3 regions of the Brevibacillus sp. HB1.2 genome follow, and region 1 is predicted to be linked to each of the others. Evidence: riboswitches for the same ligand, from Rfam matches in the RefSeq annotation. Region 1 holds a riboswitch; each other region holds the start of a gene.
The links. A riboswitch is a leader RNA that binds a small molecule or an ion and turns the genes downstream of it on or off. The one in region 1 is predicted to bind S-adenosylmethionine.
Positions count from the first base shown of each region.

Region 1 (10,962 bases):
TTTTGACGTTCATTTCAAATTGCGAGTGTCCATATCGGAGCGAATGTTTCCGTACGACATGAAAAAGGACTACAAAAAGATGGAGCGAATGATCAGTGACGAGTTACAGAAGGATTACACGAAGTTAATCAAGAAATGCCAGGAAATCGGTGTAGACCCATTTGGGTTTGGTCTCTATGCGCGTGCCTATGAATATAAGGAATACAAAAAGGTAGAGGATGATTGGACGAAAGCCTTTTCCAATGCCACTGTTGAAATCAAGCCTGACGTATCGATTAAGGGAAATGGCGTCATAAAGTGAAGGGTGAAAGACAAAACCCCCTGGCAATCAGTAAATGCCAAGGGGTTCGTTATTAATAGATTGCTTCCCAGCCTGCAGGAGTGACGAACAGGCGAATCGCTTTGATTTTGCGGTCGTCCATCAGGGTGAAGTAGTGGCGGTAGTTCGGCGGTACGGAGATCAGATCGCCTGGCTCCAGCTCGACGTCGAAGTAGCGATCATCTTTGCCTTTGATGGCGAAAATACCGTGACCATCGACGCAGAAGCGGCACTCATCGTCTGTGTGGTGATGCTCGCCCTTGAATTTCACCAACAGCTCGTCGAGGTTAGGCGTTTTGTCAGAGAGGACGATGATGTCCGCTGTCAAGTAACCGCGACGTTGGCTGATCGCATCGATTTCTGACTTGAAGGTGTCGAGAATCTCTTGTTTTTCCTCGTCTGTCGGGCTGTAGTTATCACGGTGCTTTGGATCAAGGCGATCCACGCCCCATTTTTCGTAAATGATCTCTTGGGTGTCCAGGAAGGAGACAACTTCCTCGGGTGCTGAGATGTACTCATTGTTGTCGTGAAAACGAATTTGTGCCATCGTTTATTCCTCCTTAATTGGTGGTTGTAGTGGACACGACTGCTTGGCGTAATTGCAGCCAGCGGGCGTGATACTCGAATAGGAATTCAAAAGCTTCCAGGTGGCGCTTGGCCTCGAAGTCATTGCCGCCCCACGTGTAGATACCGTGGTTACGGATGAGTACGCCGGGAACTTCTGGTGTGATCACTTTTTCAATTTCGGTAGCCAAGGTCGGAATATCGGCAAAGTTCTCAACAATCGGAACAGTAATGCGCGCGTTTTCTTCCCAGATTCCGAGTCCCTTGATCAGCTCTTGTCCTTGAATGGAGAAGGCTCGTTGTCCAAAGTACAGCTCGGAAATGAGGTTGTTCCACACGGTATGGACGTGGAAGCAAGCACCCGCCTTCGGGAACGATTTGTAGACGACGGCGTGGATGAGCGTTTCCGCGGAAGGCTTGAGCGTAGTTTCATCCACCGGACGCGAGTCTTGATCTACGACCAGATAATCTTCGGGGGACAGCTTGGTTTTGTCTTTGCCGCTTGCGGTTACGGCAAATTGCAAGGGATCGTTTTGTATTTTAATAGAGAGATTGCCGCTGGTGCCGGGAAACCAATCCCGGCGGGCAAATGTCAGCTTGGCGTCATCCAGACGGCGAAAGGCATCCAGACGTTGTTCGAGTGTTGCAGTCATGAATTAGACGACCTCCTGTTGGACTTGCTGTAAAATGCGAATCACATCGTGGAATGTGGCAAACTTGCTATGCGACAATTGCAGCTCTTCCGCCTTGTCAGCGAGGAAGTGACGGGCAATCACATAGTCAGCGATTTTGGCTCCAGCCAAATCAGTGATAGAGTCGCCGATGACGATGCGGAAATGGGTTGCTGGATCGTACCGGCGGATGATTGTCGTCTTGCACATGCCGCAGCCGTTCGTGCAATGCTCATCGCACGCGTTGGGCCACGTAATGGTGATGCGCTCTCCGCTGAAATCACTGCCATTGCAGTAGATCGGTACATCGGTAAGATCGAAGGGTGCCAGGATAGGCTCCAGGAAAAAGTCGATGCCGCCACTCGTGATCAACAGCTCAATGCCTTCTTCGCGGCAATAGCTCACGAATTCAGCAAATCCCGGGCGAATCGTCGCTTCTTGGACAATGAAATCGATAATGTCCTGGCGCAAGGAGGAGGGCAAGAGTTGAAACAGCTTGCCTACCCCTTCTTGAACGCTTATTTTTTGCGAAAGGATTTGCTCCGTCAAGGCTTCCCACTCAGGGGGAGCAAACTTGCGGACAATCGCTACAATGTTGTCTTTTTCGGTAATCGTTCCGTCGAAATCGCAGAACAGGACGAGCTTCTTGCTCATCGTGCACCACCCCACTTTTCCAGGGCGATCGCCAGTTCTTGCGATTCTGCGGCAGCCTCTTCCAGTGTTCGGCCTGCGGTGACAGCCTCAATCGCGGCGACGAATGCTTTCGCTCCTGCGGTTGCTCCACCGGGATGACCGTGGATTCCACCACCTGCATTGACAATTTGATCCAGACCGAAGTCTTGATAAAGCTGTGGAACCAGCCCAGGATGAATGCCGGCAGATGGAACCGGGAAGGATCGGCGCACACCATTCAGTGGGTCGGTCAAGTGCTTGGCGAGCTGTAACGCTTCTGTCTTGTCCAAGGCGACGTTGCCATATGGAGATGGGAAGAGTACCAAATCTGCACCAGCTACGCGCATCAAGGTTCCGAGCAGAAGCGGGGTGGCGATACCGTAGTCAGGTGATGGATAGTAAGCGCCTGCCAATGCTGGATGCGCCATGATCGGTACGCGTACATCGGGATCGGCTGCCAAACGGTGCAGGGCATCGAATCCAAAGGCCAGCACATTGAACAAGAGGCAGTCAGCACCTGCATCTACCGCACGTTTCGCTTTTTCGTTCAGCTCATGCACTGGTCCAGTCAGGTTGGCTGCATAAAGGACGGGCTTGCCTGTTTCGGCTTCTGTCTCCTGGGCGATTTGCTTGAACGCTTTGATCCGTTCGATAAAAGGAGCGCGATCATCTGCAAAGAAGATTTCGTCATCTTTCACGAGATCGACTCCGCCCAAGGCTTGTGCCCGGAATTGCGTCTTCAGGTCATCAAAAGGAAGGCCCAGGCACGATTTGAAAATGCTCATCAAGAGCGGACGGTTATGTGCCCCTGAACGTTCGCGCAGACCATCAATGCCGAACTTCGGTCCAGGAAAAGCCTGAAGGAATGAGTCAGGGAAAACGATGTCGACGAGCTTAATTTTGCCATCCATAGACAGTTTGCCGAATATTCCGGTCAACAAGGATGGAATGTCTGCTGTAAAATTGCGGGTCGGATAGCTGACGGTAATCAAACCGCGTGTTTCTCCGTTTTCCAGTGTCGCAAGCGGTGTCGCACTCACGGCTTCACCCAGATACGGCGCTAGCTCAGCTTGCTTGGCAAGCGGCAGGTCCGTCCAGGAACCGACTGTCATGCCGACAGCAATGGCTTGCGCTTTCTTGTTCAAGTCTTTCGCTTGTGTGAGATAGGTGACGAGGATACGTTGTTCACTCATGGTACGTCTCATCCTCCTTGAATGATTAAAAAAAGCCTCCCCATTGAGCGGGGAGGCGGTTGTCGACTATGAAAGCGTCTCGTCTCCTCTCATCTCTCGGGTCAGTAGCCGAAACAAGCCAAAGAGGCTCTATCTCGACTCTTATCCGTTGGAATTAGCACCGTTTCGCTATCCAAGGTACGCATCATCCGCGTACGATTCATGGTATAGCGCCGGTTGCCGGGCATCATAGGGCCAGTCCCTCAGCCAGCTCGCGATAAGAGTTATTCGTTTCCCCCATGATATGACGTTCATTGTCAGGAGTCAATCCTTGTTTTTGCAGAGAATGTGCAGCAGGTTAGAAGAAAAATGAGACGAAGGTGAAACTATTTGGCACTTCCTTCGTGGTAAGGGATGAAGGGGTGTGAACGGCTTGGGAAAGTAGGTCTGGAGGATGTGTACCGGCTGCATGTAAACGATATGTACCGCTATCTTTTCTGGCTGACACGAGATGAGAGGCTGGCAGAGGATCTGACACAGGAAACCTTTTGTCGCGCCTACTCTTCCTTGGACGACTACCGTGGGGAAAAAGTACGGCCTTGGCTGTTCAAAACGGAGTGCGAATCTACGGAGCCGTCCTCACCGGACCTACCAAAGAACTGCTGAAGCTCAAGGCCGAAAAGTCGATAACAGCAGCGTTTCTAGGCAAGAAAGACTGGTGGAATTTGGAGCGACCTGCGGCATTGGGAACACAATACAGCTACTGATAGCAAGGTGCGAATTTTTGCACAAAAGGGTGTTGACATCGTGGAAGCGTTGGTTGTATGATTCAAACTAAATCAAAAACCGAATACGTTTTGGATACCTTATCCAGAGAAGGTGGAGGGACTGGCCCGATGATACCCGGCAACCGACATGACGCCATTCAGACGCGAGGAAGCGACTGATTGACAGGCGACATGCACGGTGCTAATTCCTGCAGAAACAAAAGTAGTCTGGAAGATAAGGGGGACATCAACACGGTTCTTACACGTGACGACAGCGACCTCTTTTCTTCGGGAAAAGAGGTCTTTTTATTGCTCCAGGTACTCAAACAAAACAAGTAGAGATAGAGGAAAAATACGTAGAGGGGAGTTTTGGAATCATGGCATATCGCGCATTGACTGAACAGGAAGCAGTGGAGTACGTAAAAGGAATACCGGGTCTTTTTAGCGAAGGAGCAGAGCTGACCAGCCGTGAAATCGGGGATGGCAATCTCAATCTGGTTTTTGACATTCAGGAGCTGGCAACCGGTAAGAGCGTCATTGTCAAACAAGCACTGCCTTTTGCCCGCGTCGTGGGAGAATCTTGGCCACTTACGATTGATCGGGCTCGTATCGAGAGCGAGGCACTCCGCATTCAGCACAAATACGTTCCAGACTTGGTGCCGCAGGTGTATCATTTCGATGGGGAACTTGCGTTGACTGTCATGGAAAACGTCGGGGACCACATCATTATGCGCAAAGGTCTGATCGAAGGAAAGCGGTACCCACTATTCGCGAAGCAAATTGGTCGTTTTCTCGCGCAAACCTTGTTCTTCACCTCCGATCTGGGCGCGCATCCGTACGATAAAAAAGCGCTAGTCGGAACATTCATAAATCCAGAATTATGCAAAATCACGGAAGATCTCGTCTTTACCGATCCGTATGAAAATGCGCCTACCAACGACTTCAACCCGTTGATTCGCCGGGAAGTCGAGGCGATCTGGAACAACAGGCCGCTGAAGCTGGAAATCGCCAAGCTGAAATACGATTTCCTTACGCGCTCGGAAGCGCTGCTGCATGGTGACTTGCATACGGGAAGTATTTTCATCACGGAAAACAGCTTGAAAGCAATCGATCCAGAGTTCGCTTACTACGGTCCAATCGGTTTTGACATCGGGGCGGTCATTGCCAATCTATTGCTCAACTACGCAGGACAGCACGGTTTGCAAAAAGATCAAGGAGAACGGGAAGCGTACCGCGAATACTTACTGGAAACGGTCGAGGATGTCTGGAATGAATTCGTTTCGCAATTCGTTCAGCTCTGGCACAAGCAAGCCAAAGAGCGCAGCGCCCATGTCGAGGGACTGTGGCAAAGCTACGTGAAGCGCTTGATTCAGGATACAGCAGGCTATGCCGGATGCAAAATCTTGCGCCGTGTCATCGGCTTGGCAGGCGTAGCGGACCTGAATGCCATTGAAGACGACCAGACTCGCGCAGAAGCAGAGCGTCTGGCTCTCTCGATTGGAGAAGCGCTGATTCTCGGTCGCGGCGGCATCGACGAATCGACAGATATCACGGACATCGTACGCACTGTGACCGAACGTTACTATCAGGAGGCTACAACAGTATGACAACCAGCACTCAATTGGCACCTGTTAAGTGGGAGAATGACGCATTGGTCTTGCTTGACCAGACGCGTCTGCCAGTAGAAACGATCTATTTGAACTTGACTACCTCCGAGCAAGTATGGGGTTCCATTCGTCGCTTGGAAGTACGAGGCGCACCGGCGATTGGCATGGCGGCGGCTTACGGGCTCTACCTTGGTATTCGTGGCAGTGAAGCGAGTAACTACGACGAGTTTTGGCAGGAACTGAACCAGCAGGCAGACTACCTGGGCTCTTCCCGTCCGACAGCCGTGAATCTGTTCTGGGCGTTGGATCGCATCAAAGCTCGTGTTGAAAAAGAAAGCGGAGCGTCGATTGCCGAGTTGAAGGCGGCTGTGCTCGATGAAGCACTGACGATTCAAAAGGAAGACGCTGAAGTATGCCGGACCATTGGAGAGCATCTGCTCTCTCTGTTGCATGACGGTATGGGAATTCTCACGCACTGTAATCCAGGCGCATTGGCTACAGCAGCGTACGGTACGGCTACCGCTCCATTTTATTTGGCAAAGGAACGCGGCTGGAACCTGAAGGTGTACGCGGACGAAACCCGTCCTGTCCTGCAAGGCGCTCGTCTTACTGCATTCGAATTGCAGCAAGCAGGGATTGATGTGACGCTGATCTGCGATAACATGGCGGCGATGGTTATGTCCCAAGGGAAAGTAGAGGCTGTCATCGTGGGTACAGACCGCGTAGCAGCGAATGGCGATGTCGCCAACAAAATCGGCACGTATGGGGTAGCAGTATTGGCAAAAGCTCATGGCATTCCTTTTTACGTGGCAGCTCCCTTGTCCTCCGTCGATCTAGATACACCGACAGGCGCAGATATTCCGATTGAAGAGCGTCCAGCTGAGGAAATTACCCATGGCTTGGGCAAACAGGTAGCTCCAGACGATATCAAGGTGTACAATCCTGCGTTCGATGTAACGCCTGCGAAGTACATTACAGCGATCGTCACGGAGACAGGTATTTTCAAGCCGGAAGAGATCGGCAATAGCAAACCATAAAAGAATGATTGATAAGCGTTCGCCCTGCTGTTGCTGGCGGGCGCTTTTTTGCTCATTTTGGCGTTTTCCAGTAAAATATCCAAGAAAAGGGGAGATTCGTATGCAAACGATTCAACGGATAGCAATCAATGAAGATACGTACTTGAAACAATTAGAATTAGCAGATGCTGAGGAGTTATTTTTGCTTACGGATTCGAACCGGGAGAATCTTATGGAATGGCTGCCGTGGCTGAATTATACGAAGAAGGTAGAGGATTCTCGCCAATTCATCCAAGCGACGATCCATCAGTACAACGATAATCGCGGCATCAACTACGGCATTTGGTACCAAGGACGTCTGGCTGGTACAGTCGGCGTACATACGGTGGATTGGATCAACAAAAAGACGTCTATTGGCTACTGGCTGGGTTCACAATTTCAAGGCAAAGGCCTGATGACAGAAGCAGTGGCGACCTACTTGGACGTATTGATCTTCGGGTCATGGGATTTGGAAAAAGTAACGATTCAGGCTGCTACGGAAAACGATAAGAGCAGATCAATTCCGGAACGATTAGGGTTTCAACTGGAAGGGATACTCCGCCGGAATGAATTCCTTTACGATCATTACGTGGATCATGCCACTTACAGCCTGCTAAAAGAGGAATGGCTGGACTGGAAAACCGATAAAAAATAGTAGATTGAACTGTATGCTTCGATTGACAATGAAAATTCTGTCAATTACGATGGTGAAGACAGATCAAGAGGGCTGCGTGTGATTCGCAAGCCCTTTTTTAGTCGTGCTGTTAGGTTTGAATAAATAGAGGTGATTTACATGCAGACACTTCGGCAATTATCTTGGTTTTTCCGTGCCTATTGGAAACGGTACGTCATTGGAATCTCTGTGTTGTTTATTATTGATGTCCTCATGCTTTGGCCACCGAAATTAATCGGGGACACGGTGGATTCGATTCGCAACAGTTCCCTGACAAACGCTGACTTGACGCAAACAGTGGTCATCTTGCTCGTTTTGGGTGTTAGCTTGTATGGATTGCGGTTTCTCTGGCGGTTCTTGTTAAATGGGGGAGCCCTGATACTGGAGAGGACGTTGCGCGAGCGACTGTTTGCCCATTTGACGAGAATGACCCCGTCGTTTTTTCATCGCAAACGCAGTGGGGATCTGATGGCCGTCGCTACCAACGACATTCCTGCCATTGAACAAACAGCTAGTACAGGAGTGCTTACGCTTGTCGATGCGTTGTTCATGACCTTGTTAACGCTGGGCGTCATGGTGACCGCGATTGATTGGAAGCTGACGCTTGCTGCACTGATCCCGATGCCGTTTTTGGCTTGGTCAACAGCGTACTATGGAAGGTTGCTACATGAGCGCTTTTACTTAGCGCAGGAAGCCTTCGGAGAGATGAATGATCATGTTCAACAATCCGTATCGGGCGTTCGGGTATTGAGAGCATTTGTTCAAGAAAAGGCCGATATCGAGGCATATCGCCGGGTCAGTGAAAAAACGTTGGAGCGAAATGTGAGCGTTTCGCGGATCGACGCCCTGTTCGAGCCGACAATCGCGATTATTATTGGCTTCAGCTTTTTGATCGGGCTGGGCTATGGGACGTATTTGGTGTTCACCAGCGTCATCTCCTTAGGGGATTTGGTTGCGTTCAATTTATACTTGGGACTTTTAATTTGGCCGATGTTCGCCTTTGGTTGGCTAGTCAATGTGTTGCAGCGCGGTGGTGCTTCCCACAAGCGTTTTACAGAGCTAATGGTGGAGCAGCCAGATGTGACGGAGGCAGCGAATCCGGTCACGAGCCAAATCGCCAATACCGTAGAAGCACGCCATTTTTCCTTTACGTATCCGGGGACTGACAAGCAGGCGCTCACCGACATCTCGTTTCATTTGGGCGAAGGAGAGACGCTTGGGATTGTCGGACGGACAGGAAGCGGCAAGTCGACGCTATGCCGTGCTTTATTGCATCAATATCAGATGAAGGAACAAGCTCTGTTTATCGGGGGCATCCCGATTGAGGGACTTGCTTTCGATACGCTGCGAGAAAAAATCGGCTATGTGCCTCAGGAGCATTTGCTGTTCTCACGGACAATTGCAGAAAATGTTACATTTGGGAAACCACAAGCGACGACCGAAGACGTGATGCATGCGTTGGAGCTTGCGGAGATGAAGAGAGATCTGGCGCAATTCAGAGTTGGATTGCAAACCATGGTTGGAGAGAAGGGGGTCACCCTCTCCGGTGGGCAAAAACAGCGTATTTCCATTGCGCGCGCTCTTTTGATGGATGCGGGTATCTTGATTCTCGACGATTCTTTATCGGCTGTGGATGCGCGGACTGAGGAGAGTATCCTGCGTCATCTGAGACAGGAGCGCGCAGATAAAACGACGATTATTACCGCTCATCGTCTGTCTGCCGTACAGCATGCACAACTGATTCTCGTGCTGGATGAGGGACGGATCGTTGAGCGGGGGACACATGACGAGCTGATGCAGCGCAACGGCTGGTATGCAGAGCAGTATCGTCGTCAGCAAATGGAACAGGATGTGGCTGGTTGAGAGAGGGGGAAAGCGTTTCATGAGCAAAGAAAATGTATGGGGGCGTTTGACCGAGTACGCCAGGCCATTTCAAAAGCAAATACTGGGCGCGCTGTTCCTGCTCTTGCTGGGAACGAGTGCAGAGTTGGCGGGTCCTTTTTTAGCCAAGGTCATAATCGATAATCACATCCTAGCGATCCAAAAGCCTTGGTATCAACTGGACGAAGTGCCATCACAAGCAGCGGGGCAGGTCGCCTCACTGAACAGTACGAACTATATTCGTGAAGATGTTGCAGCAAAGACGGGTATTGCTTTGGATAGTATCCGTCAAAAAGAAGGAACCGTGCTGACAGAAGGCACGACCTATTACTTGGTTTCCGGCAAGGTGAATCCAAACACGGAGAAGCAATTCACCCCAATTACGCCCGAAAACGGCAGGGAACGCTTCGAGGTAACAACGAAGGATCAATCAGGTCAAAAGATGACCTCCACAGGCATTCGGCTGACCGCAGAGGAAGTCAAGGCGATGTATCAAGGGGATGTCCTGCCCATTGTCTGGCTTTCCGCAGGTTATGGAGCACTGATCTTGCTCTCAGCTGGTTTCAACTACGTCCAGATTTTGTGGCTGCAAAAGATCGCGCAGCGCATCATTCAGCAAATGCGGATGAAGCTGTTTATCCATTTGCAAAAGCTCCCGGTTGCCTTTTTTGACAAAACGCCAGTCGGTGCGCTTGTCTCCCGTGTGAGCAATGATACAGAAGCCATTCGTGAGCTATATGTGAGTGTACTCGCGACGTTTGTGCAGAATGGTCTTTATTTGATCGGAATCTTGATCGCGCTCTACATCTTGCAGCCTGAGCTCGCTCTCTTCTGCTTTTTGACGGTGCCAGTGCTCGTACTGTTAGTCTACGTGTATCAAAAGTACAGTTCTCGCTACTATGCGGTGATTCGCGCAAAGCTCGGTGACATGAATACAACGATCAATGAAATGATCCAGAACATGACGATCGTGCAGGCTTTTCGTCGGGAGAAAGGTGTGCAAAAGGAGTTTGCTGATGTAAATGAAGACTACTTCAAGGTGCGGATGAAAGAAATTAATCTCGAATCCTTGCTTTTGCGCCCAGCGGTAGATCTGATCTGGAAAATTTCCTTGACCCTGATCGTTTGGTATTACGGCTCGAGTTCCTTCCACAGCGCAATTTCCTTTGGTGCGCTTTTTGCTTTTGTTGATTACATGGGGCGTTTTTTCGAGCCGATCAACATGATCATGAATCGGTTGTCACAAATGCAGCAGGCGACCATTTCAGCGGGGCGCGTCTTCGAAATTATGGATGAGACTACGGAGAAGAGAGAAGCTGGTGCACAAATCGAGCGCCCGCGTGGAGAGGTTGTTTTTGATAACGTATCTTTTGCTTATCAGGGTGACGATTACGTCTTGAATAACGTCTCTTTTACGGCGCAGCCTGGTCAGACGATTGCACTGGTAGGGCACACTGGATCGGGAAAAAGCTCTTTGATGAATTTGCTGCTCGGGTTCTATCCGGTGACGAAAGGGAGCATTTTGATCGACGGGCAAGATATGAGACAGATTGATACGCACTCGCTGCGCAGTCATGTCGG
Region 1 covers NZ_JABMIU010000011.1:154,305-165,266, reverse strand. The annotation lists gene HPY28_RS22390 (Ger(x)C family spore germination protein) at 1-301, shown strand, start outside; gene HPY28_RS22385 (1,2-dihydroxy-3-keto-5-methylthiopentene dioxygenase) at 354-866, opposite strand; gene HPY28_RS22380 (methylthioribulose 1-phosphate dehydratase) at 880-1,536, opposite strand; gene HPY28_RS22375 (2-hydroxy-3-keto-5-methylthiopentenyl-1-phosphate phosphatase) at 1,540-2,208, opposite strand; gene HPY28_RS22370 (2,3-diketo-5-methylthiopentyl-1-phosphate enolase) at 2,205-3,419, opposite strand; SAM riboswitch class I at 3,506-3,682, opposite strand; gene HPY28_RS22365 (sigma factor) at 3,813-4,064, shown strand; gene HPY28_RS22360 (anti sigma factor C-terminal domain-containing protein) at 3,998-4,165, shown strand; SAM riboswitch class I at 4,262-4,407, shown strand; gene mtnK (S-methyl-5-thioribose kinase) at 4,543-5,772, shown strand; gene mtnA (S-methyl-5-thioribose-1-phosphate isomerase) at 5,769-6,809, shown strand; gene HPY28_RS22345 (GNAT family N-acetyltransferase) at 6,910-7,482, shown strand; gene HPY28_RS22340 (ABC transporter ATP-binding protein) at 7,621-9,363, shown strand; gene HPY28_RS22335 (ABC transporter ATP-binding protein) at 9,383-10,962, shown strand, end outside.

Region 2 (10,962 bases), on a different contig from region 1:
TCCAGCCCTGTATAGTAAACGCGGCTTATTTGTGGATGCGATGACAACCAGTCGGCCAAGCTCGCGGCTGTTTTCGTGCTGACATCTAGTCGGGCTTTCAATGTTTTGAGTCCACGCATCACCAGCCAGCAGTCCTGCACACCCAAAATCGCTCCCATGCCATTCTGGATAAAGTAGAGCTGCTCCCCTAACGCAGCCTCCCTGGTAACGGCCAGGCCAGCCACGACGTCGCTATGCCCTCCAATAAACTTCGTTGCACTATGAATGACCACATCTGCGCCAAGTTCCAATGGCCGCTGGTAATACGGGGTAAGGAACGTATTATCGACAATGACGAGCAAGCCGTGCTCCTTTGCGATACGAGAAACCGCTGCAATATCTGTCACCTTTAAGGTGGGATTGGAGGGGGTCTCCAGGTAAACCCCTTTCGTTGCCGATGTAATGGCCGCACGAACGGAATCTGTATTTGTTGCATCCACGAACGTAACGGAGATGCCCATTCTCGATAATACCTTGGTCAAAAACCGAAACGTGCCACCGTATACATCTTCCGCCACTACAACATGGTCTCCAGCTGAAAACAGCATAAACACGCTGGAAATGGCAGCCATGCCAGATGAGAACGCGAAACCGCGTGCGCCTCCCTCCAGAGACGCAATAGCTTCCTCCAAAGCCTGCCTGGTCGGATTCCCTGACCTGGCATAATCGAATGTACCTGGCTGATCGATATCAGCCTGATGAAACGTCGAAGCTTGATAAATCGGAACCGACGACGCACCTGTGAACGGGTCAATGCAAGTCGAACCGTGGAGGATCTTGGTTGCAAAATTCATCGTACACTCCCCCCTACGACCAAACTAGCATTCAATGCCTGAAACAAATCGGCTACGACATCATCTGGATGCTCGATGCCAACCGACAGTCGCAACAATCGATCACAAACACCGACATGCTCTCTGACTTCTTGCGGGATATCGGCGTGAGTCTGCGTTGCCGGATACGTACACAATGACTCGACACCACCCAGACTTTCCGCAAAGGACACGATTTGCAGATTTTGCAGGAACAATCCCACCTGCTCTGCATCGTGTACGCGGAACGATACCATCCCACTATGCCCAGTTGCTTGTTGCACCTGTATCTCATGCCCCGGATGCTCTGGCAGACCTGGATAAAATACCTCCGCCACTGCCGGATGCTCACGCAGCTTTTTCGCTACAATCAAGGCATTGGATTGATGACGATCCATCCGCAATGCCAATGTTTTCATCCCGCGCACGAGAAGCCAGCAATCTTGTGGTCCAAGTACAGCACCGATTGAATTGTGCAAAAACCGGATTTTTTCCGACAACTCTCCCCCTTTTGTTACGATGAGTCCAGCCAGTACATCGTTATGTCCTGCCAAATACTTGGTTGCACTATGTAGAACGATATCTGCACCAAGCTCCAGTGGGCGTTGACAATACGGGGTTAAGAATGTGTTGTCTACAATCGTAAGGAGACCATGCTGTTTCGCCAATTGCGTTACTGCTCGAATATCGGTAATCTGCATGAGCGGATTGGTTGGTGTCTCGACGAAGATCGCCTTTGTCTCAGGGCGAATCGCATTTTTGAGTGCACCAATGTCACGCAAATCCACATACGAAAACGTCAGACCATAGCGAGAGAGCACTTGCTCGAACAATCGATAGGTTCCCCCGTACAGATCGAGTGAAACGATCAGATGATCCCCTTGGGAAAACAAGCCCATGACGGTATGAACAGCAGCCATTCCTGAGGCACAAGCGAAACCTGCATCTCCTGATTCCGCTTCAGCGATGGTCTCCTCCAAAATAGTGCGAGTAGGATTAGCTGTGCGTGTATAATCGTATCCAGTGCTCTGGCCCAAGGCCGGATGGCGATAAGCCGTTGCATAGTAAACAGGAAAGCTCACCGCCCCTGTTTTTTCATCTCTGCCTACTCCCGCCTGAATCAATTTCGTTTCCAAATTCATGTCTGTTTCTCTCCCTCCAATAGTGTACGAGGGCATCAAAAAAGCCCTCTTTCCTCTGAAAGAAGGCTTTGTTTACGTCACCGTAAGCAAATCCTTCTCATCTTTCAGAGTTTGATAACTCTGCAGGAATTAGCACCATTATCTCCCTGATAAAATACAGGTGATTGGTTGCCGGGCATCATCGGGCCAGTCCCTCCGCCGCTCTGGATAAGAAGATTGCTATTCAATTTGATTGACCCTAATACTAAAGGATCGGCAGGATTCTTGTCAACAATTTATTTCCACCCGTTAATTTACATCTTTCAAGGCGGTCATCACTTGATTGTCCAGCTTCGCTGCCGCGTTTTTGTCATACGTCTTTTCATATTGTGGTTCTACGGAAATACGGGAACCGTAAAACATAATATCACGAACAGCCTCAATTTTGATTTCTGCCATGGCCAGCTTGAGCGGAACGCCTTCCAGTCGGTCTGTTTTGACAGAAGCACGACCATTAATGGCGAAAGACGAGCCGGCACCGATCAAATGCAAGACAACTTGCGGTTCCTTCGCAATATTAGCCAAAATACGTGAGCGATTATCCACGGCAAAACGAATCGTATCGGCGGTGACAGCATACGTCCAGGACAAGGAGCTGAGCGATGGTGCTCCTGACTCATGGTCTACTGTGCCCAAGGTAACAAAACGCTCCTTTTGCAAGAGCTTGAATAAATCTTCGGAAAGAGATTGGGAAACAGTTTCAGCCATTTCAAAGCCTCCTAACAAACGTTTTGTACGTTCATTTTACCCTTCGCCTAGCTGATAGGCAAACGTTTCCTCTTCACCTTGATTCTGGTTGTCTTTTTCCCTAGACTGGTAGTAACGATACCGAATGATGGAAGGGGATGGACAGCTTGTCGCCTACAGACCGCCTCATGCAGCAAATTGATCAAGTCCTTGAAGAGCTTCAGGAAGTTCGGAAGGTAAATGAGCGGATGCATAAAATTGCGATGTTCCTGGAAGATATCCGACTAGCAGATGTGATCCAAAATTACACAGCCCCGCGCAAGCTGCTCTGGATCAATTTCCTCGCAGGTCTTGCCCGGGGTCTGGGGTTGACGATTGGTACTGCTATCGTTTTGGCTTTCCTCGGCTCCCTCTTGACGCAATTTCTTTCCATCCCCATTCTGGGGGATTACATCAGACAATTGGTGGAGTACGTCGAGACTTACAAGCAGCGGCCTTAACGCTAGAGACTAGTCTCTGTCGTCGTCACGATCGTCATCTTCATCGTCATCATGATGTTTGTCGTGCTTTTTCCAATAGCCATACGCGTTGCCGTTGGGATGCTTATCTTTCTGCTTCCCTTTTTCTTTTTTCTTTTTGTCATCATCATCGTCTTTATCCTCATCTGTTGGCTTCACAGGCTCGACAATGACTTTTGTGCTTAATGCAACGTCATCTTTCTTAACCAGCTTATCATCTTCATACAATGCGAATTGAATGGTTTTGGCACTAAAGGAATGATTCTTGTACGACAATGTCAGCGAAAACTCGCCTTTGTCATTTGGCTTAATCTCTTTTTTCTTCCCGTCAGGAGCGATCACATACAATTCAGTGTCGTCCTTTTTATTCCAGCCGCTTACTGTCCCCTTCACTTGAATGGACTTGGCGGCAGGATTGTTTACAGCAGTCGCCTTAATGGCATATACGGTCGCTTGATCCTTGTCAGGAGCGTTAACAATTTCTACCTGAACGGATTCGGAATCAACCTTCTTGCCATCCTCGTAAACCTCGATCAAGGCTTTTTGATCTTTTGCTGCTTGTACATCCTTTACTGAAACTGTGAAGCTGCCTACGCCGTCCCACAGCTTCTTCACGTTTGCGTCTTTTTTCACGCCATTATAGGTGACAGTTACTTTGTCTGCCCCTTGCTTGACAATTCCTTTTACTTTTAATTCCTTTTTCTTCGCATCCAATACAGACATGGTATGGATGATCATTTCCTTATCTTCTTCTGCTTTTGGTACGATCTTTACTTTTTCGCTATCGACCAGCTTGCTGCCTTCATAGGCACTCACAGTTACATACGGTTCATAGGATGCATCTGGAGCTTCAAAGCTGACCGTAAAAGAGTGCTCCTTGGTCGGAACGACTTCAATAATGTCGGAATTCGGCTTTTTCACAACCACCTTGGTGACATCCGAAGTCACAATCCCCTTTATGTACACCTTGTTATTTTCAGTCTTGGCATTTACGCTCACGATTTCTTCATCATTGTCTGTCAAGCGCACTTCCAGCCAAATATCGCCGTAGTACTCGTTGTAAATACGCTCCCACTCCGCTTTGTTTTCTTCCATATAGGTTTGCAGTTTCGTATTCAAGTTGATTTCTTCTACAATGATGTACAAGTGATCCGCTTGATTCTTCAAGAGCATGTTCAACGTGGTTGGATCATTTTGGGCAAGTTCTTTCAGATTGTAGCGCGTTACTTGTTTCCCTTCGTCATTCATGACTACCTTTGTGGCACTTGGACTAGCAATCGAGCTTGCATCGGCAAAAATTGGCGTCAAACAGCCAAGAATACCTGCAGCTGTCACCACTGCTAATACGGGCTTGGTCATGTACTTTTTCAATGGTAGTTCCCCCTTCTAGTCTGGCAAAATCCCCCTGGTTGCTTGGGGCATGAATATTGACGGGAAATCATTTTCAAAAGTTGCATCCTCCAAGAAACCGCGTCTTATTACCTACAAAAAGCGCTTGATACAAAAAAACTCCACCCAACTTCCGAATCATTTCGGCAAGTGGAGGGGAGTCTTTGTCCCTTTAGTTGCAGTTGTACTTGGGTTCGCCTTCAATCGCGGCCAATAAAGCTTCGACTGATTCAGCAGGGTATCGCACTTCCAAGGACTGTGAATCAGCGTTCCCAAATAGCACGTACCAGCTGCCTTCCTGACGATAGCCGATATCGCTAATTTGATGATCCTCTTGCAGCAATTGCAAGAAAAAAGCAGCTGTATCCAAAGCAGAGCGGTCTTCTGGTCGCGCATCGGCAACCACTTGAATTTGGAGCCAGTTAAAAAGTGCATCTTCACGCTTCACTCGGTTCTCCTCACTTTCGCCCAGTTTGCTCCGGCTTGATCCGTACCTTTACAATCACGAGAATCGCAATCGCTACGAACATTGCACTTTTCACAGGAAGCTGCACATCCAAAATAGCGAAAATGAGAGCTCCAGCAAACAAAAGGATGTACAAGAGCACGTTTTTCAAAATAGGCATACGGATACGGGTAGCAAAGCCAAGATAATAGACGATAATTAATTCCACAAACAAAATCCAAGCTCGATATTTATCAGCCCATATGCGAAAGCTGTCATATGCGGTGAGCTGATCTGGATTCGTTGGCACATAGGTTGATGCGATTTGTATCCAGTCCATCACTTATCTCTCCTGTCTTCAAGCGGTGAAACTCCTACCGCTTCACATGCCACCTCATAGGCGGAATGAAACGAATAGTCACTCCTTTTTTCTTAGGAAAACGCTATCTTTCTTACTTTATCAGGTGGTGGATTCTGTGTCAAAAAACGGTAGGCTCTTCCATGTTGCTGGCATGAATTTCGCCGTACATGCTATGATGAAGATATGTCAGTAGAAAAAGGTGGGAATAAGATGAGCTTGTATGATATTGCCGTCAAAACCATTTCCGGTGAAGAAAAGACGTTAGCTGCCTTCAAAGGGCATGTCCTGCTAATCGTAAACGTCGCCAGCCAATGCGGCCTTACTCCTCAATACAAAGGGCTACAGGAGCTGTATGAGCGTTATCAGGATAAAGGTCTCGTTGTTCTCGGCTTCCCTTGCAACCAGTTCGCTGGACAAGAGCCAGGAACAGAAGAAGAAATCGCAACGTTCTGCGATCGAAATTACGGCGTGACGTTCCCGCTGTTTGCAAAGATCGATGTCAATGGTCCTGATACTCACCCGTTGTATCAGTACTTGAAGGAACATGCCCCGAGCGAAGAAAATCCAGATATCGAATGGAACTTCGCCAAATTCCTCGTGGATAAAGACGGTCAGGTTGTAAAACGCATCAGTGCTCGTACTCAACCTGAAGAGCTCATCGCTGATATTGAAAGTCTGTTGTAAGGACAGCCCAAACAAAAACGCCACTTCATCCCAAACAGGATCAAGTGGCGTTCTTTTCTTTTCTATCTTACGCTTGCGGTTGTGCTTCATAGCGTCTTTGCTTCTCATAGCGCTCACGATCTGATTTGTTCAGATATTTTTTGCGCAGACGAACGGATTGAGGTGTTACTTCGCACAGCTCATCGTCGTTCAGATATTCCAATGCCTCTTCCAAAGACAACATGCGAGGAGCCTTCATTTTGACAGTCTCATCCTTGGTCGCAGAACGTACGTTGGTCGCATGCTTTTCTTTACATACGTTAACAACAAGATCGTTGTCACGGTTATGCTCGCCCACGATCATGCCCTCGTATACTTCTGTACCTGGGTGAATGAACATCGTTCCGCGATCCTCTACGGACATCAAGCCGTACGTGGTAGCTGTTCCTGTCTCGTGGGAAATAAGTACCCCTGCGTGACGTCCTCCTACCGCTCCTGGTACAAGTGGACGATAGCTGTCAAAAGAGTGGTTGAGAATACCGTAACCGCGTGTAATCGTCAAGAACTCTGTACGATATCCGATCAAACCACGGGATGGAATAATGAATTCCAGACGAACTTGTCCGAAGCCGTTGTTGATCATGTTAACCATCTCGGCTTTACGTTGACCCAATGTCTCCATAACCGGCCCTGTGTATTCCTCAGGTACATCAATGATCAACAGCTCAGCCGGTTCCATTTTTTGTCCATCGATCATACGAATGATAACCTCAGGCTTGGACACACCCAGCTCAAAGCCTTCACGACGCATGTTCTCTACCAAGATGGACAAGTGTAATTCACCACGTCCAGAAACCACATACGCATCTGGCGAATCTGTTTCATCTACACGCAGAGATACATCTGTCTCCAGCTCAGACATCAGACGATCACGCAGCTTGCGGGAAGTCACGTGCTTACCTTCGCGACCAGCAAACGGGCTGTTGTTCACGAGGAATGTCATTTGCAGGGTAGGCTCGTCAATTTTCAAGAGTGGCAATGCCTCAGGATGATCAACGTGGCAAACCGTTTCCCCTACGTTAATATCATCAATACCAGAAATCGCTACGATATCTCCCGCTCTTGCTGTTTTTTGCTCAACACGTTGCAGACCGGAGAAACCGAACAGCTTTTGAATCCGCGCTTTTTTCACTTCGCCTTCGCGCGTAGTGACCGATACCATTTCATTCAAATTCATAGTACCGCGATAGATGCGGCCAATCCCGATACGACCCAAAAAGTCGTTGTAATCCAGCATGGTTACTTGCATTTGGAGCGGAGCAGATTCGTCTGCGTCAGGAGCAGGCATATGCTCTACGATGGTGTCAAACAGTGGGCGAAGGTCGCCTTCCAGCTTATCTGGCTCAAGTCCTGCAATCCCTTGCAGACCGGAAGCATATACGATTGGGAATTCCAGCTGGTCTTCCGTCGCATCCAGATCAATGAACAGGTCGTACACTTCGTTGATAACTTCTTGAGGACGTGCATTGTCGCGGTCTACTTTGTTCACGACAACGATAGGGGTAACTTTTGCTTCCAGCGCTTTTTTCAATACAAAGCGTGTTTGTGGCATACAGCCTTCGAAGGCGTCGACGATCAACAGAACGCCATCCACCATGCTCATGATACGCTCAACCTCGCCACCGAAGTCAGCATGGCCTGGTGTATCCAAGATGTTAATCGTGAAATCATTGTATTTGACAGAAGTGGTTTTCGCCAGGATCGTAATTCCACGCTCGCGCTCCAGGTCGTTAGAGTCCATCATTCTCTCTTCTACCTGTTGGTTCGAGCGGAATGTGCCCGATTGGATCAAAAGTTTGTCAACCAGCGTGGTTTTTCCGTGGTCAACGTGGGCAATAATTGCAATGTTGCGTATGTCAAGACGCTTCATGTGAACCTCCTCTATTATGCATACCTTCCATATTAACAGGTAGTGAAACGCGGCACAATGGGCAGTTTTTTACGGGAGCCACTTCCAGAGTAAGGGACTTTATTTTCGTCATACTAAGAAAAATGGAGGTGGCATACGTATGAAACGGTACGGCCCGAAATATTTGGTTGGCTTGCTTATGATCGCAACCATGATGACTGGATGCGCAAGCTCGAACAGCCATCCAAAAAATCAAGCGCACACACAAAGTACCACCTATCAGCAAGCCCCAGGTGCACGGACAAGCCTCGCTCATGATTATCATGCCTACACTGGCGGAATCAATGCCCGCAATTATCGAAACGGATATACGGTCAATGGTTTTAATCAGGATTTAGCTGAACAGCTCACCACGGTCGCAGATGACGTGCCTGGTGTAGAACGTGCTACTGTTCTCGTGAGCGGCACAGATGCCGTTATCGGAATTCGTGTTCGGAAAAATTTTGGCCCTGAGCAAACGCACATAATTGAACAGCAAGTCCACTCAGCCGTTCGTTCACGTGTTCCCAACTTCTCGATCCAAGTAGCCTCCGACGCAGGGACATTTGACCGGATTCGTGCCATCCATGCAGATATTTATGAAGAAGCGACGCATCGGACCAATCAAGTTGATGTGAGACCCGACATGAAAAGCCAGATCTCCAATACATCCACGGAATTTCGTTCTCTGCTCCACGATATTGGCCGCAGAATTCCTACAGTCACTCCATGATGACAAATAGGAATGGAAGCTCCATATAAAAGAGGTGCGGAATGAGCCCGCACCTCTTGAAAACTTTTCCATTTGTTACTTACTTTGCCGCTTCAACCAGCTTCATTTCTGGCTCAACAACTTGCAGTTCACCCAAACCACGAACTAATTTCTTCGCGTAAGTTTTTTCCGGCTTCAGCACGGATACCAAGTAGTCGATGGCGATTTGCGGATCAACGGTTTCCCCACACGTGTAGCAATCCAGAGCAGCAAAGCCGCGCTCAGGATACGTGTGAATGGACAGGTGGCTTTCCGAGAGAAGAACCAGTACGGTAGCACCCTGAGGAGAAAACTGCTTCGCTTGCACACTCAGTACCGTAGCACCGCATGCCTCAGCAGCCTCAATCATTTCCTTTTTCAAAAATTCTGCGTCGTTCAACAAATCAAACTGAACTCCCCATGTGTCAACAGCAACGTGTCTTCCGAAAGTCGAATATTCCATCTTTCGGTTCCCCCTTCCTAACGAGTGTAATGTTAAACATCGCTAGGACCTGCGTCATTCACTAACGGGGGCGGTTTCCGTTGTTATCCACCCTTTAAAGTGAATCCTGGTTCCTAATCCTGTTTCCAACGAAAACAACAATACCATGCATCGGCCTAGTTTGACAATACCCTTTTTCAAGATTAAACAAGAACTATAAAAATAAATTGATCAAACGCTCGACAGAATGAAGGCGCCCCCTTGCTACAAGCCGCTCTCGTTGACATCAAACAGGTAAGATTCTAAACTTTTCGAGAAAGGAAAACGAACAAGAATGGAGAGGATCGGAACACATGATCACTATCCGCAATGCCAAAGCAGAAGATTTGCCAGCACTGATCGCCATCGAGCAGCTTTGCTTTTCACCAGAAGAGGCTGCGACACAGGAAGCATTTGAGAAACGCATTCGATTGATTCCAGACAGTTTTTTTGTAGCGGAAGAGGATGGCGTTATTGCGGGGTTGGTGAATGGACCCGTTATCGAAACCCCCTTCATTACGGATGATTTGTTTCAAGCAATTAAAGAAAATCCGGCATCGGGCGGGCATCAAACCATCCTAGGACTAGCGGTTTCTCCCGCTTTTCAAAAACGAGGCATTGCTTCCATGCTCCTCACACACCTGGAAGCATCAGCAAGAGTGGCCGGTCGTGAGACGATCACGCTGACATGTAAGGAAAATTTGATTGGCTACTATGAAAGTCAGGGATACTTCAACAACGGTGTTTCCAGCTCAGATCATGCTGGAGCTATTTGGTACAATATGAGCAAACCATTACAATTGCGCTAAGCGAAGGGCAAAAAAGCAAAAGCGGGCACCTCTGGTCAGGAGGAAACCCGCTTTTTGTTATTCGCTGTGTGATCACATACATAAAAAAGGGCGCCTCAGGCACCCTTTTTTCTAAACTTCTAATTCAAATAGACGTCGCGATAACGTTACTAATCGAACATCAATTGCTGGAAGTTTTTCCGGGGCAGTTCTCTTTGCCCAATTACGCAAATCCAGCCATCGGTCCGTTTCTTGACGTAAGGACTCAATCTCCTGCTCGCTGCCATCCTGCTGGAACAAAGCCTCCAGCTCATTGGCCATATGCAGAGAGTTATTTTCAAAGATGGACACTTCTTCGTCTCCGGTTAGCTCCTGAATGCTCACAACCGATCCTTGATCGTAGTGATACACCATTGTGAAGCCGTCATAAATCCGGTGGACAATCCCATAGCCTCGGAACGCTTTCATTGCTTTTCTCATGGCATTTGCCAGCTGCCTATCTCGGATCAGATACGAGCTGTCGCATGAGTAGCGGCTGCCAACCCGACAGAAACTCAATTGAATTTCGCCGTTCTTGTCATTCAGGATTACGTCACGATCGCCATTGTCACACACTTTGACTTGGACTGAAATGTGTTCATTGGTGAAAAGCGAAACGAACTGGTTCAGCTCTTCTTCATTCACCGTGAAATAGGCCTTGGCGTAATTAGTTGCTAAACGCTGTGCCATAAATATCTCCTCAATTCTTTTGGTTTGCATGGGCCGAATACGACCGAACAGTTATCCAAATCAGAGGAGATACGCTAAGTGTCAACAAAAGAACGCTGTAGAACCTGGCCTTGCCCCGCGAATCGAAAATCGATTTGGGTAATGAAGGCGGATCACCTACTTTTTGTTTT
Region 2 covers NZ_JABMIU010000002.1:425,087-436,048, forward strand. The annotation lists gene HPY28_RS06930 (trans-sulfuration enzyme family protein) at 1-833, opposite strand, end outside; gene HPY28_RS06935 (aminotransferase class I/II-fold pyridoxal phosphate-dependent enzyme) at 830-1,993, opposite strand; SAM riboswitch class I at 2,088-2,207, opposite strand; gene HPY28_RS06940 (pyridoxamine 5'-phosphate oxidase family protein) at 2,282-2,740, opposite strand; gene HPY28_RS06945 (DUF5665 domain-containing protein) at 2,878-3,219, shown strand; gene HPY28_RS06950 (hypothetical protein) at 3,229-4,608, opposite strand; gene HPY28_RS06955 (hypothetical protein) at 4,799-5,074, opposite strand; gene HPY28_RS06960 (YlaH-like family protein) at 5,085-5,411, opposite strand; gene HPY28_RS06965 (glutathione peroxidase) at 5,643-6,116, shown strand; gene typA (translational GTPase TypA) at 6,184-8,025, opposite strand; gene HPY28_RS06975 (YhcN/YlaJ family sporulation lipoprotein) at 8,165-8,776, shown strand; gene speD (adenosylmethionine decarboxylase) at 8,856-9,257, opposite strand; gene HPY28_RS06985 (GNAT family N-acetyltransferase) at 9,590-10,084, shown strand; gene HPY28_RS06990 (hypothetical protein) at 10,196-10,792, opposite strand.
Region 2: linked by a shared signal. The riboswitch ahead of HPY28_RS06935 (aminotransferase class I/II-fold pyridoxal phosphate-dependent enzyme) and the one ahead of mtnK (S-methyl-5-thioribose kinase) in region 1 are both predicted to bind S-adenosylmethionine.

Region 3 (10,962 bases), on a different contig from region 1:
CTCCACCGCAAGCGCGCGGGCGATGCCGATACGCTGCCGCTGTCCGCCGCTGAATTCATGCGGAAAGCGTTTTGCGTGGCTTGGGTGCAATCCTACTAGCTCCAGCAGCCGATAGACGCGTTCTTCTCGCTCTTTTCCTTTTGCCAATCCATAGGAGTCGATTCCTTCTGCGATAATGTCGCCCACTCGTAAACGCGGATTGAGTGAGGCTTGCGGATCTTGGAAGATCAGCTGCATGTGGCGGTTTGCTTCCCGTCGTTCACGTCTATCCATCCTGGCGATGTCTTTACCTTGAAACAGGATGCGCCCCGCACTAGCTGGGTACAGGCCCACGATAGTCCTGCCCAGCGTAGACTTGCCGCATCCGCTTTCCCCAACGATTCCAAGCGTCTCCCCTCGTCTGATTTCAAAAGAGACTCGATCAACAGCTCTTACCTGTTGTCCCCCGCCAATCTCAAACGATTTAGCGAGATTCTCCACCCCTACAATGTTGTCAATCATGTGTCTCCCTCCCTGCCATCATCCACGCTTCTGTTCTCATGGCACGCGGGTCGTTCAGCCAGCAGCTTGCCTCATGCTGATTGAAAAACGAATTCGCTTGTGGCATATGCTCCAGGCAAATTTCCATGGCAAATCGGCAACGGGCAGCGAACGGGCAACCGACAGGCGGACGAAACAGATCCGGTGGTGTCCCTTCGATGGGGATCAGCCGCTCTTTTTTACCTGCATCGAGACGTGGCACAGACTGCAACAGCCCTTGTGTGTAGGGATGGCGTGGGTTGTCAAAGATCTCTCCCACCGGGCCGCTTTCCACCACTACGCCTGCGTACATGACCGCTACATGGTCGGCCACCTCTGCGACGACGCCCAAATCATGGGTGATCAAAATGATCGACGTGTTCAATTGTTCCTGCAACTCTTTCATCAGACGAAGGATCTGTGCCTGAATGGTCACGTCGAGCGCAGTCGTCGGTTCGTCGGCGATAACTAACTGCGGTTGGCAGGCCAGCGCCATGGCGATTCCGACACGCTGCCGCATGCCTCCGCTTAGCTCGTGAGGATACTGCTCAAATCGCCTCGCCGCCTCCGGAATGCCTACCCTTACAAGCAGTTTCAGCGTCTCTTCCTTTGCTTCTGTCTTCGTCTGCTTTCGATGTTTGATCAGGCCTTCCGCAATCTGCTGGCCGATTTTCATCGTTGGATTCAGCGAGGTCATCGGGTCCTGGAAGATCATACCGATCTGCGACCCGCGAACCTGCTGCCATTCCAGCTTCGTCAGCCCAGTCAGTTCACGCCCGCGAAACCGAATGCTGCCGTCTTTTACCTGACCGGATCGCGGAGGAATCATTCCCATCAATGCCCGGGCGGTCACACTTTTTCCGCAGCCGCTTTCTCCGACAATTGCCAACGTCTCCCCCTCCTTCACAGAAAAGGAAACCCCTCTTACCGCCTGCACCTCTCCACCGTACGTGCGAAAGGAGACGCGCAACTGATCTACTTCCAACAATGGCTTCACGATGTACTCCTCCTCATTTCCTGATCCGCGGGTCCAGTGCGTCCTGCAAACCGTCCCCGAGCGCGTTGCACGCGAACATGGTAAGGGAAATCATGAATCCCGGAAAAAACAGCCGCCACCACTGTCCGCTCAGCATAACTGCCAGCGCGTCGTTGGCCATGGTTCCCCAGCTGGCGGTTGGTGCCTGAACTCCCAGCCCAAGAAAGCTGAGAAACGATTCTGCGAAAATCGCATGTGGTATCGTAAAGGTCAAGTTCACGATGATGACGCCGATCGTATTCGGCAACAGATGTTTCATGATGATTTTGGCATGAGAGGTACCCAGCTTTTCTGCAGCCAGCACAAACTCCTGACGCTTGATCTGCATGATCTGCCCTCTGACCAGACGGGCCATGCCGACCCAGCCGGTTAGTGAAAGGGCAATAATGATCGTTGCGAGTCCAGGCTCCAGAACCACCATCAGCAGGATTACCACCAGGAGATACGGAATGCTGTACAGAATTTCAGCCAATCGCATCAGGATGTTGTCCACACGGTCGCCCAGCTTGTTCCTCCCTGCCATATAACCGGATATCCCGCCGATGCAAACGCCGATCACTAGGTCGATGGCAGCTGCCGCCACACCAATAAATAAAGAGATTTGACCGCCTACCCAGGTACGTGCCCACATGTCCCGACCCAAGTCATCCGATCCAAACCAGTGCTCGCCCGACAGTGGCAGATTTCCCTTCGTCAATGACTGTTCATGCGGGCTGTGGGGAACGATCATCGGCCCGATGATGGAGAGGGTCACCACTGCCAAGAGAAGGAAGAACCCGAGCATTGCCAGCTTGTTGCGGAATACTCGCTGCAATACCTCCTGCCAATACCCAAGACTGGGACGTTCCCGAATTTCCTCGGATAGCCGGGTTCGGTCTACTGGTCGAAACAGCGAATCCAGTTGTGTTGCCTGATTGGCCATAACGCTACTTCCCTCCACTCGTCAATCTGATGCGCGGGTCAATCACCCGATACAGCAGGTCGATGATGTACAACGTAAAAATGAGGACAAAGCTGTAAAATACTGTGGTGCCCAAAATAACAGGGTAATCGCGGTTAAAAATACTTTCCACGAAGTATTTGCCGAGCCCGGGAATGGCAAAAATCTTTTCCACCACAAAGGTTCCGGTCATCAGGTTGGCAAACAGCGGACCGATAAAGGTAAGAACCGGCAATATGGCATTGCGCATCCCGTGTCTAACGACAATAGAAAAGGTGCCAAGCCCTTTCGCCTCCGCTGTGCTTATGTATTCCTGTTGCCAAACCTCAAGCATGCTGGCTCGTACGAAACGAGCGATAATGGCGAGCGGACCGATAGCGAGCGCAAGCGTTGGAAGAATCGAGTGTTCCCAGCTCCCCCACGCAGCAACGGGAAACAGCTCCCATTTGACCGCCAAGTACTTGATCAACAGTGGCGCCAGAATAAAACTGGGGACGGAGATCCCGATGATGGCTGCAAACATAGACAAGAAATCCAGCGTTCGATTGTGATAGAGTGCCGCTACGATTCCCAGTGTGATTCCACCTGCTAGCGCGACAATAAACGACTGGAGTCCCAGAATAGCCGATGCGGGAAATCCTTCTGCAATCAGCGTGTTCACATCCCTCGTCTTGGACTGGATAGAGGGCCCCAAGTCAAATTGCAGCAATCCTTTCAGATAGAGCAGGTACTGTACCGTGATTGGCTGATCCAGGTTGTACTCCGCCCGCATGTTCTTTACCACTTCTTCTGGAAGCATTTTGGCGTCAGACGCGAACGGGTCACCCGGAATCAGGTGCATGGTCACAAACGTTACCGTGACAATGATCCACAGCGTAACGATCATGAGAAAGCCACGCTTGACCGCATAATGAAGCACGTTGTTTCCTCCTTCACATAACACATAGTAAAAAGATATGAATACTAAGAATTATAAATATAGAAAACCCCTCTCCGAAAAGAAGAGGGGCGATTACACGGTTCCCACCTTCTCATCTCGCAGAATAACTCCGCAGGAATTAGCACCGTAAGGTCAATCAGACCAAGGTTGCCGGGTTTCATCGGGCCAGCCCCTCCACCACTCTCGATAAGAATGTTCTATGAAATTTAATTTCATCGTAAAATTCTTTTTTATCTTATCATTTTACTCGGATATGTCAATGCTGTTCAATGACAATTGATTTTTCTTTATAATTTATGGAAAAAGTAAATCTTCACACACGTGTGGATATAAGGATGTCAGCCCAAATCTTAATTGTGGTAGCTAGGATCAACAAGGCAAGAATGGTCTGGAGAATCCGGGTGCCCAAACGTTTGCTGACCTTCGTACCGAGTGGCGCTGCCATGATGCTGGCGATTACCATGATCACGGATGGCCACAGCAATATGTCCCCTGCCATCCATTTCCCTATCGTCGAACCGATGGAAGAAAAAAAAGTGATGGCAAGAGATGAAGCAATCGTAACTCTTGTCGGAATCTTGAGGATGGTCAGCATGATGGGAACCAAAATAAAAGCGCCAGCTGCCCCGACAATTCCGGAGGCGCCTCCGACAATCAAAGCGGATAATACGGCTGTTGGTTTATGAAAGATAACCTCGGTCTGTTCACGTCCGTCCATCCGCTTTTTTGGCAGAAACATCAAGATTACAGCAATGGTGGCCAAGATGGCGTAAACGATATTGATAGCATCTGCCGAAAGAAATTTTCCTCCATACCCTCCAAGCAAGCTCCCAACAATAATGGCACTTCCCATATACGCAACGAGCTGGTAATGAATAAGCTTATCTTTGCGCAGAGTCCAAACAGCAGCTAGGGTGGCAAAAAATACTTGGACTGCACTTATTCCGGATACTTCGTGAGCTGTGTAAGCAACGAATCCAAGGGCGGGCGGAATGTACAGAAGCATCGGATACTTGATGATGGAGCCCCCGATTCCGACGACACCAGAGATAAATGATCCCGCGAAACCGATAACAAACAGTGTGATCACAAGGTCGATAGTCATACGCTCACCCTTTGCAATACCTCGCTTCGTTTTATCCTCGTTCTACGATTGCCAAGCCGTCTATTTGCCATTTCAAGATTCCGCCGCTCAAATTCATGACATCCTTGAATCCGTTTGCTTTTAGAATGCTTGCGGCAATAGCGGATCGGGCACCGGAACGGCACTGTACGAGAAGCGGCTTATCGAGAGGAATCTCATCCAGCCGCTTGGCGAGCGTACCGAGCATGATGTGCTGTGCATCCGGAATGTGTCCTTCCTTCCACTCAGCCAGATTCCGTACATCTACTACGTGTACTTCTCCCTTTTCCACCCGTTCTGCAATCTCCAACGGTGTTACCTCTTCGATTGTCTCGAGCGAAGACACTTCCCTTTCCATTAACTTGCCACTGTCGATAAAGCCTGTGACATAATCAATCCCTACGGCATGCAAGGCCTGCAAAATCCCGTCCAGATCATCTGGGGTGGCCATGAAGTGAACCGGGCGATCGTAATCGACAATCCAGCCCGCCCAGTTGGCAAATGACTTGTTAAAAGGAATGTGAAGTGTTCCCGCCAGATGCCCCTTCGCAAATTTCTGGAAAGGACGCGTATCAATAATCTGTCCGTTTTCCAGCGATTCCTTTACCTGTTCAAACGAGTTGAACTCTTGAACAACAGGGAGTTCCTTAAGCAAGGCAGGGCCTTCCTTATTCACGCGTTTCATCACTGCAAAATACGTTGGTGGCTCTGGTTGTCCATCCAGGAGTACCTTGACGAATTCCTCTTCACTGGCGTGTGATAGCGCCCAGTTGAACAGCTTTTCATAACCAACGGTAGAAGACGGCACGGCCCCCAGTGCTTTGCCGCAAGCACTTCCTGCGCCATGAGCTGGCCATACCTGCATATAATCCGGCAGTTGCTTGAATTTTTGGAGGGACTGGAACATGGCTCTTGCACCTGACTCGGACGTACCCTCCATTCCCGCCGCTTTTTCGAGCAAGTCCGGTCTTCCGATATCGCCGACAAAGACGAAATCTCCCGTGAAGATTCCGATTGGGCGATCTGCATTCCCTCCGAGGTCTGTCAAAAGGAAGGAGATACTTTCAGGTGTATGACCAGGGGTATGCATGACTTCAAATAGCAAGTTCCCGATAAAAAAGCGATCTCCATCTTGTACAAGCTGATGGTTCAAACCATCCAAGTATTGATACTTCCAATCTTCATCACCCTCATTGGATAAAAACAGCTTCGCCTGATAAGCTGCGCCCAGTTCCCTAGCACCAGAAACAAAATCAGCGTGAATGTGGGTTTCCGTGGCGGCTACAATGGAAACCCCCTCTGCTTTTGCGACTTGAAAATAAGGAGCCAGATTGCGGGCGGGATCGATCACAATCGCCTCTCCAGTTTTTTGGCAGCCGATCAGATAAGATGCATGCGCCAGTTTTTCATCATAAAAGTAACGTAACAACATCGTGCATTCCTCCTTTTACACCTCTATTATTTGTTTGATTTTTCCGCGAGTACTTCGAGCAGCGATTGGGTAAAGCGAAGTGTCTTTTGGACGGTGGGATCCTTCATGAGCTTGTAAAGCGTGAACACGGAAACGGGTTCGCTATTATGTTCGGCTCTTCCTTTTGCTTCTTGGAAGACAGCCATTCCATGCTCCACTTTCGCGGACACAGGAGCCATGTACGTTTTCATACCGTTGAGCAAATATTGCTGCGATTGCTTATCCTTTCCGAGACTTTCCAAAAAATCAGCAGCTTGTTCGAGAACGCTGACATACTTAACGAGCTTTGGCATCTTATCAAGCAAAGTAAACAGGGCGTCTATCGATTCTTTTTCAACAAAGAAACGGGACAGTTGACCATCTACTCGCTCGAACAAATACCGTAGTGATTCCTGATCGCGCAAGATCGATGTGGCTACTTCAAGTCCCTCTTCGGCTGCCAGGATCGTATCTTTTATCTTCGGGAGCTTTCGGATCAATATAGTGATCGCTTCCTGAACTTCTGGATCAGATAAATCCTCTAAAAACATGTCAGAGCTTCTCTGTTCCTTCCTGTCATTCAAAATGTAGCTCTCCCCCTCTCTTTCAAAGACTGTCTTACATCAAGCCTTTTAGCATGCCATTCCAATACAGGATGGGAAGCAGCTCTCTTTTCATCAGGTACATACTGAATCTCTCTTCAGATTGGTCAAAAGGAAAGGTTTCACACGGCATGAGGTTGTAATCAAACTCAGCCAGCACCAGTTTGTTGTACCCCGTTACGAGTGGGCAGGATGTATAACCGTCGTACTTGGCAGTCAATGGATTACCATTGATCAGTGCGAGCAGGTTTTTCTCGACGACTGGCGCCTGTTTGCGAATAGCAGCTCCGGTTTTAGACGTGGGAAGATTCGCGCAATCGCCTATGCCGAAAATAGTAGGGAATCTTTTGTGCGCAAGCGTAAATGGATCGACATCGACCCAGCCTCCTGCGTCTGCCAATGCGCTGTTTGCAATGAAATCAGGTGCTTTCATGGGAGGGGTCACATGAAGCATGTCATACTTCCATACGTGCTGCTCTTTGGTGTCCAGATTCTCGAATACGGCTTCTTTGGTATCCGCCCGCACTTCCATTAGGTTATGCTTGTATCTGGTTTCGATGTTCTTGCGACGAATGACGTCATTGAGGGTATTTGCATACGTGGGAACGTCAAAAATGCTTCCCTTCGCCGATGCAAAAATGATCTCTGACTGGTTGCGAACATGTAACTTGCGAAAGTAATCATCGGCCAGATACATGATTTTCTGAGGGGCTCCGCCGCACTTTACGGGTGAGTTCGGGTGCGTAAAAATGGCAGTGCCGCCTTTAAAACTCCGGATAGCTTCCCATGTACTTTCTACTGTTTGGTAAGCGTAGTTGCTGCAAACACCATTCTTGCCTACGGAATCTTTCAGGCCCTTTACCCCCTCCCACTCTATTTGCAGACCAGCAGCTACAACGAGATAGTCATAGGAGAGGATGGTTCCTTGTTTCGTATGAAGTGTGTGTTGTTCCGGTTGAAACATGGTGACCGCATCGCAAATCCAGTCGACGCCTGCGGGAATCAGAGAGGAAAGTTCACGCTCGGATTCCTCCTTTTTCGCAGCACCCCCTCCGACTAATGTCCACAATGGCTGATAATAATGCTTGGACGCGGGGTCGATGATGGCGACTTGTCCCTTGAGCTTTTTGGAAGCCCGGACAATACGAGCAGCAACAGAGATACCAGCTGAGCCTGCTCCCACGATGACAACCGCATAATGAACTTGTTTTGCCATAGTTCCTCCTTCGACGACGATATCGTTTTCAATCGTACGATGATGGTTCATGAGGTGTAGTCTCTCTATTCAGTTTATTCCTCTGTCATTTTTTCCATATAGGGGAAGTCCCCTACTTTTTGATCTATGCGATCAAAATGCCAGATCGAGATATCTATTTTTTATGGCGTATTGGATCAATTGATGCTTGGAATCCAGTCCTAGTTTCTGCATGATATTCGTTTTGTGGTTCTCCACGGTTTTGACACTGATTAACAGCTTGTCTGCCATTTCCTTATTGGTATAGCCAAGCACAATGAGTCTGACAAGCTCCTTTTCACGTAGCGTTAAAACAGAAGGCATCGTCTTAGCATCCGATTTCAGCCATAGATGGATGATCTCTTGCGATACGGAAGTCTTGTAAAAGCGCTTTCCTTTGTAGACCTCCACAATGGCTTGAAACAGCAGCTCACCATGGCTGTTTTTTAAAATGTACCCATGGGCTCCGACGGTAATAGCCTTCTGGACAAAAATCTCCTCGTCATGCATGGTCAATATGACGATTTTCACGAAAGGATTCGACTTGCGAATCTCATTACTTGCTGAAAACCCATCCAGCCCATTCGGCAATGACAAATCCATCAGCACCACATCGGGTTCCAGCTGATTGGCTTTAAGGATGGCATCGTTCCCTGTATGACTCTCTCCGACAATTTTAATTTGAGAGTAACTTTCGAGAAGCACACGCAATCCCTTCCGAATCATCGTGTGATCATCAACCAAAAGCACTCGTATCACTCTGCTCTCCCTCCTTACCCACTACCGTTACCTTGATCGATGTACCTTCGTGGAGCACGGAGTGAATCTGAAGAGTCCCCTCCATGTGATCCACTCGTTCTTCCATATGTTTCAGACCCAGACCAACCTGCACCTGATCGCGAACAAATCCGATTCCGTTGTCCTGAATTAGTAAAGTCAGTTGGTCGTCTTCCTTGTACAAGATGACTTCAATGAGTGTCGCCTTCGCGTATTTCAGTGCATTATGTAAGGCTTCTTGGATCACACGGTACAAATTGATTTCCAAGATTGGCTGAAAATGATCGCTAACCTTGCTGTAGGAAAAGGTAATGGAAACATCCTGATGTGTTTTGTTCAAGCTAGAAACAAGATGCCGTACTGTAGGAATCAGCCCCAATTGATCGAGACTATGCGGACGCAGCTGTAGAGAATAGAGCTTGACGTCTTGTATCGCTTTTTCCAGCTCATTCACGATCTCTTGCATGAATTCCCGGAAATGCCCTTCCTTGTTGAGGCGCGCTTGAATCGCCTGAATGCCTACCGAAACGGAATACAAGGATTGTCCTACGCCGTCGTGCAGCTCCTGGGCCAAACGCTTATGTTCGTTTTCCTGGGCTTCTAGCGTTTTTTGCAGCACCTGCTTGGAGATTCTGACCTCCTCTTCTTTTTTCTTGACCGTCATATCTTTCAAGACTAAAAGGACATCCTGCATGTTATGTTCACCATTTTCATAGATGACCGCCGTGCTCATTTCCATGTCGACGTACCGCCCTTCATACGTGGGCATCGCAGAAAGAAAATAGGGAACCTCCCGTTTGGCGAGCAAATAACATCGTTCTTCTCCCGGTTCCAGCTCTCTGTTTTGGCAGTAGGAGCAGAATGGCACCTTTTCTCCTCGTTTCCAACCGGTCATTTTCTCTGCGGATGGATTCATCACCATAATTTTTCGTTCCTGATCCATGAGAATTATCCCGTCCTGCAAGTGGTCGAAGATTTGCTTCAGATAACCGTTATCCATCGCCTTCCCTTCATCGCCAGAGCGTTCAGAATAAGTCGGACTTTGATCCATTATTGGTCCTCCAAGCTACAAGTTTTGTTTTTATCCAATCGTAAGAGACAGAGGGAGTGTTTCAAATAGGTACCTTCCCCTATCTTATTGGGTTTCTGACATAATGCGAATGCCGGATGGATAATCAAAGGTTCTCCTGATAACGAATAAAGCGGTAATTCCTTCTTGCAGGAATTGCCGCTTTTTAAATATATGCGTAAAAAGAATACCTTGACTTAACTATATGGAACAGGTAATCTTTACCCGCACCACAAACGGGATTTCATAATGCAGAAAGGTTGTATTGACTTCATGGCGTTATCTCACACTACTACCAAGAAACAGGTCAACAAGGAAAAGTCTTCTATCTCTTTGCTCTCTCTTACCGTAGGCTCATTTGCCATTGGGATGACGGAATTTGTCATTATGGGTCTGCTGCCGAATGTTGCAGCGGATTTGGATGTTAGTATCTCATCTGCGGGTCAACTCATTACCATGTATGCGCTAGGGGTAGCCATCGGTGCACCGATACTGACAGTCCTCACTCACCGAATTCCCCAAAAGAAGTTACTCTGTCTACTCATGGTTCTGTTTATTCTCGGGAACGGAATCTCTGTTTTTGCTCCCAACTACGCCATATTGATGGGAGCACGCCTGATCACCGCTTTGACACACGGGACATTCTTTGGAGTTGGGGCTGTTGTAGCCTCCAGTCTTGTAAGTCCTGACAAACGTGCCGCAGCCGTTTCCATTATGATGGCAGGTCTGACGATCGCCAATATTATTGGTGTGCCTCTGGGGACTTTTATCGGTCAACATATGGGGTGGCGAGCTTCATTTGGCTCTATTGCGATCATGGGAGTCATAGCACTGATCGGAATACTCGTTTTCGTCCCAAAAATGCGACAAGAAAACACCGGGAGTATCACTGGGCAAATTACCGCTCTTCTCAAGCCCAAGCTCCTTCTGTACCTCCTTATTGGAGCACTAGGCAACGCAGGTCTATTCACCGTGTTTACGTATATTACGCCACTGCTGACGCAAATCACCGGTTTTGCTGAGTATCATGTAACGTGGATTCTTGTCCTCTTCGGCTTTGGAGTGACCATCGGAAATATCGTGGGCGGAAAGCTTGCGGATTGGAAGCTGATGCCTTCCATACTCGGTCTTTACTTTACGATATGCATCATTCTCACGCTGTTTACGTTTACCGTATATAGTCCAATTGCTGCCGTATTGACCATTTTTCTATGGGGAGCTGCTTCTTTCGCTGTATTTCCAGGGCTGCAAGTACGTGTGATGAACCTCGCT
Region 3 covers NZ_JABMIU010000001.1:178,755-189,716, forward strand. The annotation lists gene HPY28_RS00850 (ABC transporter ATP-binding protein) at 1-501, opposite strand, end outside; gene HPY28_RS00855 (ABC transporter ATP-binding protein) at 494-1,516, opposite strand; gene HPY28_RS00860 (ABC transporter permease) at 1,530-2,477, opposite strand; gene HPY28_RS00865 (ABC transporter permease) at 2,482-3,414, opposite strand; SAM riboswitch class I at 3,524-3,628, opposite strand; gene HPY28_RS00870 (sulfite exporter TauE/SafE family protein) at 3,749-4,540, opposite strand; gene HPY28_RS00875 (MBL fold metallo-hydrolase) at 4,572-5,990, opposite strand; gene HPY28_RS00880 (DUF1641 domain-containing protein) at 6,017-6,592, opposite strand; gene HPY28_RS00885 (FAD/NAD(P)-binding oxidoreductase) at 6,627-7,826, opposite strand; gene HPY28_RS00890 (response regulator) at 7,959-8,603, opposite strand; gene HPY28_RS00895 (PAS domain-containing sensor histidine kinase) at 8,581-9,672, opposite strand; gene HPY28_RS00900 (MFS transporter) at 9,964-10,962, shown strand, end outside.
Region 3: linked by a shared signal. The riboswitch ahead of HPY28_RS00865 (ABC transporter permease) and the one ahead of mtnK (S-methyl-5-thioribose kinase) in region 1 are both predicted to bind S-adenosylmethionine.